DNA from 3 places in the Pseudomonas sp. G3-19 genome. Region 2 is predicted to be linked to each of the others. Evidence: predicted binding sites of a transcription regulator. Region 2 holds the regulator's gene; each other region holds the start of a gene.
What was found. The regulator sigma-54, encoded in region 2, starts transcription at its own class of promoters, with help from an activator protein. The targets are predictions, from matches to a motif close to ANTGGCATNNANNTTGCTNT.

Region 1 (4,163 bases), 610 kb from region 2:
AACCGTGTTGCCATTGGCATCGGTGTACTTGTAGATCTGCGCGGCGGCGGGCAGGGCGATCAGCAGCAGGATGTAGAGAAAGGTGCGACCCATGAAATCGACCGGGAAAGAAAGCGATGGGGTGCAGCATAGGCCAGGTGCGGCGGTTGGCCCAACCCGGGACATATCCGGAGATCATTCAGACGCCAGAAATTCCCTGTGGGAGCGGGCTTGCTCGCGAATGCGGTCGGTCATTGAAGGTGATGGTGGCTGACACGACGCCTTCGCGAGCAAGCCCGCTCCCACAGGGGTTTTGCGTAGTTTCATAAATCGTGGGCAATAAAAAGGCCTCCCGAAGGAGGCCTCTTTTTGTCACGCCGCGTAGCGCGGCGCTACTGGATCAGCAGCTGTAGTACAGCTCATATTCCAGTGGGTGTACGAAGGTGCGGACCTTGATTTCTTCTTCGGATTTCAGCGCGATGTAAGCGTCGATGAAGTCGTCGGAGAACACGCCGCCCTTGGTCAGGAACGCACGGCCCTTGTCCAGCTCTTCCAGGGCTTCTTTCAGGCTGCCGCAAACTTGTGGGATCTCTTTCGCCTCTTCAGGCGGCAGGTCGTACAGGTTTTTGTCAGCGGCATCGCCTGGGTGGATCTTGTTCTGGATACCGTCCAGACCGGCCATCAGCAGTGCTGCGAAAGCCAGGTACGGGTTGGCAGCCGGATCCGGGAAGCGTGCTTCGATACGACGGCCGCGTGGGCTGTTGACGTAAGGAATACGGATCGAGGCGGAACGGTTGCGGGCCGAGTAGGCCAGCATTACCGGCGCTTCGAAACCTGGCACCAGACGCTTGTAGGAGTTGGTAGCCGGGTTGGTGAAGCCGTTCAGGGCCTTACCGTGCTTGATGATACCGCCGATGAAGTACAGGGCGGTTTCGGACAGGCCGGCATAGCCTTCGCCAGCGAAGGTGTTCTTGCCGTCTTTGGCGATGGACATGTGTACGTGCATGCCCGAGCCGTTGTCGCCGTACAGTGGCTTCGGCATGAAGGTCGCAGTGCGGCCGTAAGCGTCGGCAACGTTGTGGACAACGTATTTCAGAGTCTGAACTTCGTCAGCTTTCTTCACCAGGGTGTTGAACTTGACACCGATTTCGTTCTGACCGGCAGTCGCCACTTCGTGGTGGTGAACTTCAACGGTCTGGCCCATCTCTTCCAGTGCGTTGCACATGGCAGTACGGATTTCGTGGTCGTGGTCGAACGGCGGAACCGGGAAGTAGCCGCCTTTGATGCCAGGACGGTGGCCTTTGTTGCCGCCTTCGATGTCCTGGTCGGACATCCACGAGCCTTGTTCGGAGTAGATCTTGAACATCGAGCCGGAGATGTCGGACTTGAACTTCACTTCGTCGAAGATGAAGAATTCTGGCTCGGGACCGGCGAAGACGGTGTCACCGATACCGGTGGTCTTCAGGTATTCCTCGGCGCGGTGAGCGATGGCGCGCGGGTCGCGATCGTAACCTTGCATGGTCGACGGTTCGATGATGTCGCAAACCAGGATCAGGGTTGCGTCTTCGGTGAACGGATCGAGAACGGCAGTATCGTCGTCCGGCAGCAGGATCATGTCGGAGGCTTCGATGCCTTTCCAGCCAGCGATGGAGGAACCGTCGAACATCTTGCCGACTTCGAAGAAGTCGTCTTCCAGCGCATCGCGAGCCGGCATGGTCACGTGGTGCTGAGTGCCTTTGGTGTCCGTGAAGCGCAGATCAATCCACTTGACGTCATGATCTTTGATGAGTTGAACCGACTTCGACATAGTGTCCTCCGGGTGGCTTAGGGCTTGGTAGTGGATGCCCTTAATATGGGTGATGCCGGCGCAGATACTCTGCCAAGGCAACCTGCCTCACAAGGGAGCAAATTGCATGCCAGTGCCCCAGCATGGGTTTTTTGCCCCAATTTCACGCTTTGAGCGCTGCAAAGCGCCATAAAGGTGAAAATCTCGCCCCTTAATGTAGCGCCTCAAATCAGAAATGACCTGTTTTGGTGCAAGTGAAACCTTCTGCATATTAACTGGTTAAACCTTGAGCAATTTCCGCTATAATCCGCGCCCCCCTTTTTCGGCTGGCCCTGCGCGCGCTGTTTTCATGAAACTAATCGTAAAAGTCTTCCCCGAGATCACCATCAAAAGCCGCCCTGTCCGGATGCGTTTCATCCGCCAGCTGGCCAAGAACATCCGCGCCGTGCTCCGCGATCTGGACCCGGCCGTGGTGGTGAACGGTGTGTGGGACAATCTCGAGCTGGAAACCCGCGTTACCGACCCCAAAGCCTTGAAAGAGATGGGCGAGCGCCTCACTTGTACTCCCGGCGTCGCGCACTTTCTGCAGATCGACGAATACCCGCTGGGCGACTTCGATGACATCACCGAGAAGTGCAAACAGCACTACGGCGATGTACTGGCCGGGAAGATTTTCTCGGTGCGCTGCAAGCGTGCCGGCAAGCATCCGTTCAGCTCGATGGACGTCGAAAAATACGTTGGCAGCAAGCTGCGTCGTGAGTGCGGTGCGGCCGGAATCGACCTCAAAGACCCGGAAATCGAAGTTCGCATCGAAGTTCGCGACCAACGGTTGTTTGTCATCCACAGCCAGCACAACGGCATCGGCGGTTACCCGCTCGGCGCCCTGGAGCAGACGCTGGTACTGATGTCCGGCGGCTTTGACTCGACGGTTGCCGCTTACCAGATCATGCGTCGCGGCCTGATGGCGCATTTCTGCTTCTTCAATCTCGGCGGGCGTGCCCACGAATTGGGCGTGATGGAAGTCGCGCATTTCATCTGGAAGAAGTACGGCAGCTCGCAACGCGTGCTATTTGTCAGTGTTCCGTTCGAAGAAGTGTTGGGCGAAATTCTCGGCAAAGTCGATAACAGTCATATGGGCGTCGTATTGAAGCGTATGATGTTGCGCGCATCGTCGGCCATCGCCGACCGGCTGCACATCGACGCGCTGGTCACCGGCGAAGCGATCTCCCAGGTATCGAGCCAGACGCTGCCGAACCTGTCGGTGATCGACTGCGTGACCGACAAACTGGTCCTGCGCCCACTGATCGTTGCGCACAAGCAGGACATCATCGACACGGCCAACGAGATCGGCACCGCCGATTTCGCCCGGCACATGCCGGAGTACTGCGGGGTCATCTCGGTCAATCCGAAGACTGCCGCCAAGCGCCACCGTGTTGAGCACGAAGAGAAAGAATTCGACATGGCGGTTCTCGAGCGTGCGCTCGAAAACGCCAAACTGGTGCCGATCGATCGAGTGATCGACGAATTGGGCCAGGACTTGCAGATCGAAGAAGTCGGCGAAGCGCTGGCCGGTCAGATCGTTATCGACATCCGTCACCCGGATGCGGCCGAGGATGACCCGCTGGAACTTGCCGGCATAGAAGTACAGACGATGCCGTTCTACGCAGTGAACGCTCGTTTCAAGGAGCTGGATCCGACTCGCCAGTACCTGCTGTATTGCGACAAAGGCGTGATGAGTCGCCTGCATGCTCACCATTTGCTCAGTGAGGGGCATGCCAATGTGCGCGTTTATCGACCGAGCTAAGTGCCCGGGGCTGTTTGCCTGTGGCCTGCGTCACCGGCCCCCCGACACCGCCGTCAAGCTGTAACGGCCATGCCGGACACTACTGTTAATCGCTGCCAAGACTTGTCAGCAAACCGAATCCTCTGATCGAGATACACAAGTGATCGAAAATCTACGTAACATCGCCATCATTGCCCACGTTGACCATGGTAAGACCACCCTGGTAGACAAACTCCTGCGTCAATCCGGCACTCTGGAGCGCAACGAGCTCAACGACGAGCGCGTGATGGACTCCAACGACCAGGAAAAAGAGCGCGGTATTACCATTCTGGCGAAAAACACCGCCATCAACTGGAACGGCTACCACATCAACATCGTGGACACCCCGGGCCACGCCGACTTCGGCGGCGAAGTAGAACGCGTAATGTCGATGGTTGACTCCGTTCTGCTGCTGGTTGACGCTCAAGACGGCCCTATGCCGCAAACCCGTTTCGTGACCAAGAAGGCGTTCGAAGCCGGCCTGCGTCCAATCGTGGTCATCAACAAGGTTGACCGTCCAGGCGCGCGTCCGGACTGGGTTCTGGACCAGATCTTCGACCTGTTCGACAACCTCGG
Region 2 (4,163 bases):
TGAAGGAAAGCAGGATACACCTGCAATCGAACGTAAGAGGACAGTATGAGGCTCGTTAAAACCCTCCCTATTTTGCTCAGTCTGGGCGCAGCACTGGGAAGCGTGAGCGCCTGGGCTCTGCCGAACGATCAGCAGCAACCTATCCGCATTCAGGCCGACGACGCCCAGCTGGACGACAAGAACGGCATCGCCACCTATAAAGGTGATGTGATCATCACCCAGGGCTCGATGATCGTTAAGGGCAATACGGTGACCATCACCCGTACTCCGACCGGCGATATCGACGTGGTGACCTCGGTGGGCAACCTTGCCTACTTCGAGCAACTGCAAACCCAGGGTGACGCCAAGCCTGTTCAGGGCTGGGGCGTGACGATTCAGTACCACGCCGCGCAAAACCGCGTCGTGCTGATCGACAAGGCCAAGGTTGTCGACAAGGACAACAACACCACTCAGGGCGAGAAAATCGTCTATGACACGGTGAAGAAACTGGCCAGTGCCGGTCGCGCTACCGGCAGCAAAGTCACCGAAGCGCGTCCGCGTATCGACATGGTGATCCAGCCGAAGAAGAAAACCGACGAGAAAACCCAGTAATGGCAACTCTGAAAGCTCAACACCTGGCCAAGGCCTATAAAAGCCGCCAGGTTGTGCGCGACGTCAGCCTGTCGATCGACAGCGGCCAGATCGTTGGCCTGCTCGGCCCGAACGGTGCCGGCAAGACCACCTGTTTCTACATGATCGTCGGCCTTGTGCAGGCCGATCAGGGTCGCGTGCTGATCGATGATCTGGACGTCAGCCATCAGCCGATGCACGGCCGCGCCAAGGCCGGTATCGGCTATCTGCCGCAAGAAGCGTCGATCTTCCGCAAACTGTCGGTGGCCGATAACATCATGGCCATCCTCGAAACCCGCACGGAACTCGACAAGGCCGGTCGTCGCAAGGAACTGGAAAGCCTACTGCAGGAATTCCACATCAGCCACATCCGCGACAACCTCGGCATGAGCCTGTCCGGTGGTGAACGCCGCCGGGTGGAAATCGCCCGCGCCCTGGCGACCGCACCGAAATTCATCCTGCTCGACGAGCCGTTCGCCGGTGTCGACCCGATTTCGGTCGGCGACATCAAGCAGATCATCCATCACCTCAAGGCCAAGGGCATCGGTGTTCTTATCACCGACCACAACGTGCGTGAGACCCTGGATATCTGCGAAACCGCCTACATCGTCAACGACGGTCAACTGATCGCGGAAGGCGATGCGGCGACCATCCTTGCCAACGATCTGGTGAAGGAAGTGTACCTGGGCCACGAGTTCCGCCTGTAAGCACCAAGGCACTTGGCCAGCCTCCGGGTGCTGTATCGATGAAGCAGGCTTTTTATACGCTTTTATTGTTACAGCGCTCTAGGCAAACACGACAGTTTCAGGCATATAATTTGCTTAAGTTTGGCGCTCCGGCGCCCTGTAGTGGATGGCGCATGCGCGCCGGCGAATAAGGTGTTAAGCCCCTGCCATGAAACCATCGCTAGTCTTGAGAATGGGCCAGCAGCTGACGATGACACCGCAGCTGCAACAGGCCATCCGCCTGCTCCAATTGTCGACCCTGGACCTGCAACAGGAAATCCAGGAGGCCCTGGAATCCAATCCGATGCTCGAACGCCAGGAAGAAGGCGACGACTTCGACAATACCGATCCTTTGGCCGACAACGCCGAACAAAAACCCAACACCGACATTCAGGAACCGTCCTATCAGGAAGCCGCCCCGACGGTGGACAATCTGGAAGATGGCGAATGGAACGAGCGCATTCCTAACGAACTGCCCGTTGATACCGCCTGGGAAGACGTCTACCAGACCAGCGCCAGCAGCCTGCCCAGCAGCGATGACGACGAGTGGGACTTCACCACCCGCACGTCCGCCGGCGAAAGCCTGCAAAGCCATCTGCTGTGGCAATTGAACCTGGCGCCGATGTCCGACACCGACCGCCTGATCGCCGTGACCCTGATCGATTGCATCAACAATCAGGGCTACCTGGACGAAACCCTCGAAGAAATTCTCGACGCCTTTGATCCGGAGCTCGACATCGAGCTGGACGAGATCGAAGCCGTTCTGCACCGCATTCAGCAGTTCGAACCGGCCGGTATCGGCGCGCGCAACCTCGGCGAATGCCTGCTGCTGCAACTGCGTCAGCTCCCGGCCAAGACCCCGTGGCTCAACGAAGCCAAACGTCTGGTCAGCGATTACATCGATCTGCTCGGCAGTCGCGACTACAGCCAGTTGATGCGGCGTATGAAGCTCAAGGAAGACGAGTTGCGTCAGGTCATCGAACTGGTGCAAAGCCTCAATCCGCGTCCGGGCTCGCAGATCGAATCGACCGAAGCCGAGTACGTGGTGCCCGACGTCATTGTGCGCAAGGATAACGAACGCTGGCTGGTCGAGCTGAATCAGGAGTCAGTGCCCCGTCTGCGGGTTAACGCGCAGTACGCCGGTTTCGTCCGTCGCGCCGACACCAGCGCCGACAACACCTTCATGCGCAACCAGTTGCAAGAGGCACGCTGGTTCATCAAGAGCCTGCAAAGCCGCAACGAAACCCTGATGAAGGTGGCCACCCAGATCGTCGAGCATCAGCGCGGCTTCCTGGAGTATGGCGATGAAGCCATGAAGCCGTTGGTCCTGCATGACATCGCCGAGGCGGTCGGCATGCACGAATCGACGATTTCCCGGGTCACCACGCAGAAATTCATGCATACCCCGCGCGGTATTTATGAACTGAAATACTTTTTCTCCAGCCACGTCAGCACCTCCGAAGGCGGTGAATGCTCGTCGACGGCGATCCGCGCGATCATCAAAAAACTGGTTGCGGCGGAAAATCAGAAAAAGCCGTTGAGTGACAGCAAGATCGCTGGTTTACTGGAGGCACAAGGCATTCAGGTGGCTCGCCGCACCGTCGCCAAGTACCGCGAATCCCTCGGGATCGCGCCTTCGAGCGAACGCAAGCGGTTGATGTAAGCCACGTTACAGCGTTCCAGTGGCAGGCTCTTCGGCCTGCCGCTTTATGCACTGGCAACGAAGGAGAAGCTGTATGCAAGTCAACATCAGTGGACACCAACTGGAAGTGACCGAACCTCTGCGCACCTACATCAACGAGAAACTCGAACGATTGGAGCGCCATTTCGACAAGATCACCAACGTGCAAGTCACGATGTGCGTCGAAAAGCTCAAGCAGAAAATCGAAGCCACCTTGCATATACCCGGCAGCGAAGTGGTCGCTAACGCAGAAGATACTGACATGTACGCTGCGATCGACTCACTGACCGACAAGCTGGATCGCCAACTCAAAAAGCATAAGGAAAAGACCCAGAGCCTCCTTCAGGGCGCGACAGGTCGTTAACACTCCCAACCCATGATCCGACTTGAAAGTATCCTGACCCCCGGCCGTTCCCTGGTGAACGTGCCGGGCGGCAGTAAAAAGAAAGCCCTCGAACAGATTGCCAACCTCATCCATAAAGAAGTGCCGGATCTGGCCATGCAGGATGTTTTCGAGAGCCTGGTAGCCCGTGAGAAACTCGGATCCACCGGTTTCGGCAACGGCATCGCCATTCCCCACTGTCGCCTCAAAGGCTGCGAAGCGCCTATCAGCGCGTTGATGCACCTTGATGCCCCCATCGATTTCGATGCCATCGACGGCGCACCGGTCGACCTGCTGTTTGTACTGCTGGTCCCGGAAGCGGCCACCGATGCCCACCTGGAATTACTGCGCCAGATCGCCAGCATGCTCGATCGCAAGGAAGTGCGCGAAAAACTGCGCAGCGCACCGAGCAACGAAGCCTTGTATCAGGTCGTCCTGAGCGAGCAGAACGGTCATTAATCATGCGTTTGATCATCGTCAGCGGCCGCTCCGGCTCGGGTAAAAGTACCGCCCTGAATGTCCTTGAGGACAACGGCTACTACTGCATCGACAACCTGCCGGCCGGTCTGCTGCCGGAACTCGCCGAACGCGCCCTGATTCACACCGAACTGGCCCAGCCGCTGGTGGCCGTGTCGATCGATGCACGCAATCTGCCGAGCCACCTGTCGCGTTTCCCCGAACTGCTTGAAGAAGTCCGTGCCCGGCACATCCAGTGCGATGTGTTGTATCTGGATGCCGACGAAGAAACCCTGCTCAAGCGCTTCTC
Region 3 (4,163 bases), 1.2 Mb from region 2:
CACAAATGCAACAGACCGACCCGGCACGCCTTGAGTTCAGGCAGGCCGGCGAGTAACTCGTCCGTTACCAGATGAAAGCCCCGGGGCCGTGCCCGCAGGGTTATCAGAGTCTGTTGCCACATACAGTTCTCCGCACGTTCGGGGCGCATTCTAGCGCGCTCTGGGAAAAAACAAAGGCCCTAATATTCCTGCAATGATGTAAGCCATTGGCCGCAGAAAAACGCTTGTCGTAAACACGACCAAAGCCGTACGAAAAATCCTTTCAGCCACTACCTGAATGACAAATTCCAGACAAAAAAATGCCCGGCAAGCCGGGCAAGTTTTTTCGATGCGCGTACTTACAGGTTGTAGCCGCGTTCGTTGTGTTGTGCCAGGTCCAGACCCACTGCCTCTTCTTCCTCGGTGGCACGCAGGCCCATGACCACGTCCAGTACCTTGAGGATGATGAAGGTGACGATCGCGGTGTAGATCACCGTGAAGCCGACGCCTTTGCACTGAATCCACACTTGCGAAGCGATGTCGGTCACGGTGCCGAAGCCGCCCATGGCCGGTGCGGCGAACACACCGGTGAGGATTGCGCCGAGGATACCGCCGATACCGTGCACGCCGAAGGCATCCAGGGAATCGTCGTAACCGAGTTTGCGTTTCAGCGTGGTGGCGCAGAAGAAGCACACCACACCGGCCGCCAGACCGATGATCAGCGAGCCCATCGGGCCCACGGTACCGGCTGCCGGCGTGATTGCCACCAGACCTGCAACCACACCCGAGGCAATGCCCAGTGCGCTAGGTTTGCCGTGGGTGATCCACTCGGCGAACATCCAGCCCAGTGCAGCGGCAGCGGTCGCGATCTGAGTCACCAGCATCGCCATGCCGGCAGTGCCGTTGGCGGCCGCGGCGGAACCGGCGTTGAAGCCGAACCAGCCGACCCACAGCATGGCCGCGCCCATCAGGGTGTAACCAAGGTTGTGCGGTGCCATCGGGGTGGTCGGGAAGCCTTTGCGCTTGCCCAGCACCAGGCACGCCACCAGACCGGCGATACCGGCGTTGATGTGGACCACGGTGCCGCCCGCGAAATCGAGCACGCCCCAGTCGCCCAGCAGCGAACCCGGACCGCTCCAGACCATGTGCGCGATCGGCGCATAGACCAGCGTGAACCAGACGCCCATGAACACCAGCATCGCGGAGAACTTCATGCGCTCGGCGAAGGCACCGACGATCAGCGCCGGGGTGATGATGGCGAAGGTCATTTGATAAGTGACGAACACTGCTTCAGGGAACAGCGCTGCCGGGCCGGTAATGCTGGCAGGCGTGACGCCCGCGAGGAAGGCCTTGGCAAAGCTGCCGACGAAGGAGTTCAGGTTGACGACGTTGGCTTCCATCCCGGTGGTGTCGAACGCCATGCTGTAGCCATAAAGGAACCACAGGATGGTGACCAGGCCGGTAATGGCGAAGCACTGCATCATCACCGAAAGAATGTTTTTCGACCGCACCATGCCGCCGTAGAACAGCGCGAGGCCCGGAATAGTCATGAACAGCACGAGGGCTGTGGAGGTCAGCATCCAGGCGGTGTCGCCGGAATTGAGGACTGGAGGCGCCACCGGATCTGCCGCCATAGCCAGGCCGGGCATTACGATGGACAACAGGGCGCCTAGCCCTGCGAATTTACGCAGAGTCATATTGTTTTCTCCTGGGGCGTTGGGTTTGTGGCGGCGTTTAGATCGCGTCGGTATCGGTTTCGCCGGTACGGATGCGGATCGCCTGTTCCAGATTGACCACGAAGATCTTGCCGTCACCGATCTTGCCGGTGTTGGCAGCCTTGGTTATCGCCTCGATAACCCGATCCAGATCCTTGTCGTCGATAGCAACGTCGATTTTCACCTTGGGCAGAAAATCGACCACATACTCCGCGCCGCGATACAGCTCGGTGTGACCCTTCTGCCGGCCGAAGCCTTTGACTTCAGTAACGGTAATGCCCTGCACGCCGATTTCGGACAGCGACTCGCGCACGTCGTCCAACTTGAACGGCTTGATGATGGCAGTGACTAGCTTCATGAAACTCTCTCCCGAATTGGTGGACTTGCCCCAGGAAAACAAACCCGACTCAAGTCTAAGCGCAGTGCCTGGCTTTGTAACGCATCGTCGGCCTTACCTGCCCGACTGACGCCAGCTAACCGCTGCCGGCGAAACTCCCCGTCCCGCCTGCCGCACTGCATTCGTCACAGCGACTGCATCAGTGCATGGGTCACTACCGACTAAGCAGAAAGCTTGCCATCTCGCCAAATTCCTCTGATTTCAAGCCCTTGGCCGCTGCCACAGGCGCCCGCGCAAAAAAGCCCCGACGGTTACGCACAACAACGGTGCGCTGCCGTCCGTCCGCTTGCGCGAAAAGCGTGCATCCGTGCCTGCGTCAATGACTATAGACACTGCGTGATACACTGCCCGCCACTGTTTACAGGACACATTCCATGCTCGCGCCCAAAGACTTCCTCGACGCCCTGAGCGGCACCGCCTCCCGCCTGTTCAGCGGCGACACTCCGCTGCCGAAAGCCGAAATCGAAAGCCAGTTCAAGATGCTGCTGCAGAGTGCGTTCAGCAAACTCGATTTGGTGAGCCGTGAAGAGTTTGATAGTCAGATGGTTGTGTTGGCGCGTACCCGCGCTCGCCTCGAAAGCCTTGAGGCCAAAGTCGCCGAGATGGAAGCCAAGCTGACGCCGCCGGCCGAGTAAGTCTGCAGACCCTGAGCAAAAATGCCTTGAAGTTTGCGAAAGAAATTAAACCGCTCCTGCCGAGGCAGGAGCGGTTTCCGTCAGATCAATCCTCTACAATGAATTATTCCAACGGTCTCGCAGAAACTCGTACAGGCGAAAAGCCCATAACGCGATTCTGACGAGGCGCCACATATGTTTAAGAAACTTAGACATACTTTGGCCCTCCTTGCGTGGGGCCAAACCTCCGATGCACTTTCCGGCGTACGAACACCTTCGGGACTACACGTGAGTGTGTCCGCCAAGGCGGCCGGGTGTGAGTCCCTCAAAAAAAGCACCGGCACGGGTCTCACACCGTGTCGAGGAACATGAAGTCTTTGCGCTCCCGGCCACACTTCGCGAATACCCCATGAGTGGGCATCGTCATTGCGGACTTTATGACCGCCCTTAGAAAGCGATTTAAACAACTTGTATCAAGTTGTTAGGAGGCGCTATCAACGGGACCGTTGCCCCCCCTTTCAAGCCCATCTGATACTTGCGCCAATGAGCAAACATGCATAACCTGATCGCACGTGAGTGTGTCCGCAAAGGATACGCAGGCCTTGGCCTCACCGAAGCCTGCAAACTGAAAACCGTCTCCTCAAGGCGGTTTTTTTTCGCCTCGAAATTGGTTGACCGCTTTCCCGCAACATCCAGTGAAAGTTCGCCCCCGCCTGATCGCCCTTCCCCAACTACCCTTCAAAAACCCGCAGGAAGCGGTCCCCGATTCAGCTCAAGGAACGACCATGTCCCTCTCCATCGTCCACAGCCGCGCCCAGGTTGGCGTGGATGCTCCCGCTGTCACCGTCGAAGTCCATCTGGCCAACGGTCTGCCGTCGCTGACCATGGTCGGCCTGCCCGAGGCGGCGGTAAAGGAGAGCAAGGATCGCGTGCGCAGCGCGATCATCAATTCCGGGCTGCAGTTTCCGGCGCGGCGGATCACCTTGAATCTCGCGCCGGCGGACTTGCCCAAGGACGGCGGGCGCTTTGATCTGGCGATTGCCCTGGGGATTCTGTCGGCGAGTGTGCAGGTGCCGTGTCTGACGCTGGATGAGGTGGAATGCCTTGGTGAACTGGCGTTGTCCGGTGCTGTGCGGCCGGTACGCGGGGTGTTGCCGGCGGCACTGGCGGCGCGCAAGGCCGGGCGGGCACTGGTGGTGCCGCGGGCGAATGCCGAGGAAGCGTGCCTTGCTTCGGGTTTGAAGGTGTTTGCGGTGGATCATCTGCTGGAGGCAGTGGCGCATTTCAACGGGCATACGCCGGTCGAGCCTTATGTCTCGGACGGGCTGATCCATGCGGCGAAACCTTATCCCGACCTCAATGAGGTGCAAGGACAGATGGCCGCGAAACGGGCGCTGCTGATCGCGGCGGCGGGCGCACACAACCTGTTGTTCAGCGGGCCGCCGGGGACCGGCAAGA

Region 1: glnA (glutamate--ammonia ligase) is a predicted target of sigma-54. The motif match lies at 1,881-1,900, and genes of this name have one in related genera.
Region 3: glnK (P-II family nitrogen regulator) is a predicted target of sigma-54. The motif match lies at 2,254-2,273, and genes of this name have one in related genera.

What each region holds. Positions count from the first base shown of each region.
Region 1 is NZ_JBMPIQ010000003.1:4,616,158-4,620,320, forward strand. Features, by position in the region: gene ACOYXI_RS21175 (DUF4124 domain-containing protein) at 1-93, opposite strand, end outside; gene glnA (glutamate--ammonia ligase) at 380-1,786, opposite strand; gene thiI (tRNA uracil 4-sulfurtransferase ThiI) at 2,115-3,569, shown strand; gene typA (translational GTPase TypA) at 3,709-4,163, shown strand, end outside.
Region 2 is NZ_JBMPIQ010000003.1:5,224,976-5,229,138, reverse strand. Features, by position in the region: gene lptC (LPS export ABC transporter periplasmic protein LptC) at 1-59, shown strand, start outside; gene lptA (lipopolysaccharide transport periplasmic protein LptA) at 46-591, shown strand; gene lptB (LPS export ABC transporter ATP-binding protein) at 591-1,316, shown strand; gene ACOYXI_RS23735 (RNA polymerase factor sigma-54) at 1,504-2,997, shown strand; gene hpf (ribosome hibernation-promoting factor, HPF/YfiA family) at 3,071-3,379, shown strand; gene ptsN (PTS IIA-like nitrogen regulatory protein PtsN) at 3,392-3,856, shown strand; gene rapZ (RNase adapter RapZ) at 3,859-4,163, shown strand, end outside.
Region 3 is NZ_JBMPIQ010000003.1:3,990,886-3,995,048, forward strand. Features, by position in the region: gene ACOYXI_RS18400 (secondary thiamine-phosphate synthase enzyme YjbQ) at 1-122, opposite strand, end outside; gene ACOYXI_RS18405 (ammonium transporter) at 339-1,676, opposite strand; gene glnK (P-II family nitrogen regulator) at 1,714-2,052, opposite strand; gene ACOYXI_RS18415 (accessory factor UbiK family protein) at 2,466-2,726, shown strand; gene ACOYXI_RS18420 (YifB family Mg chelatase-like AAA ATPase) at 3,491-4,163, shown strand, end outside.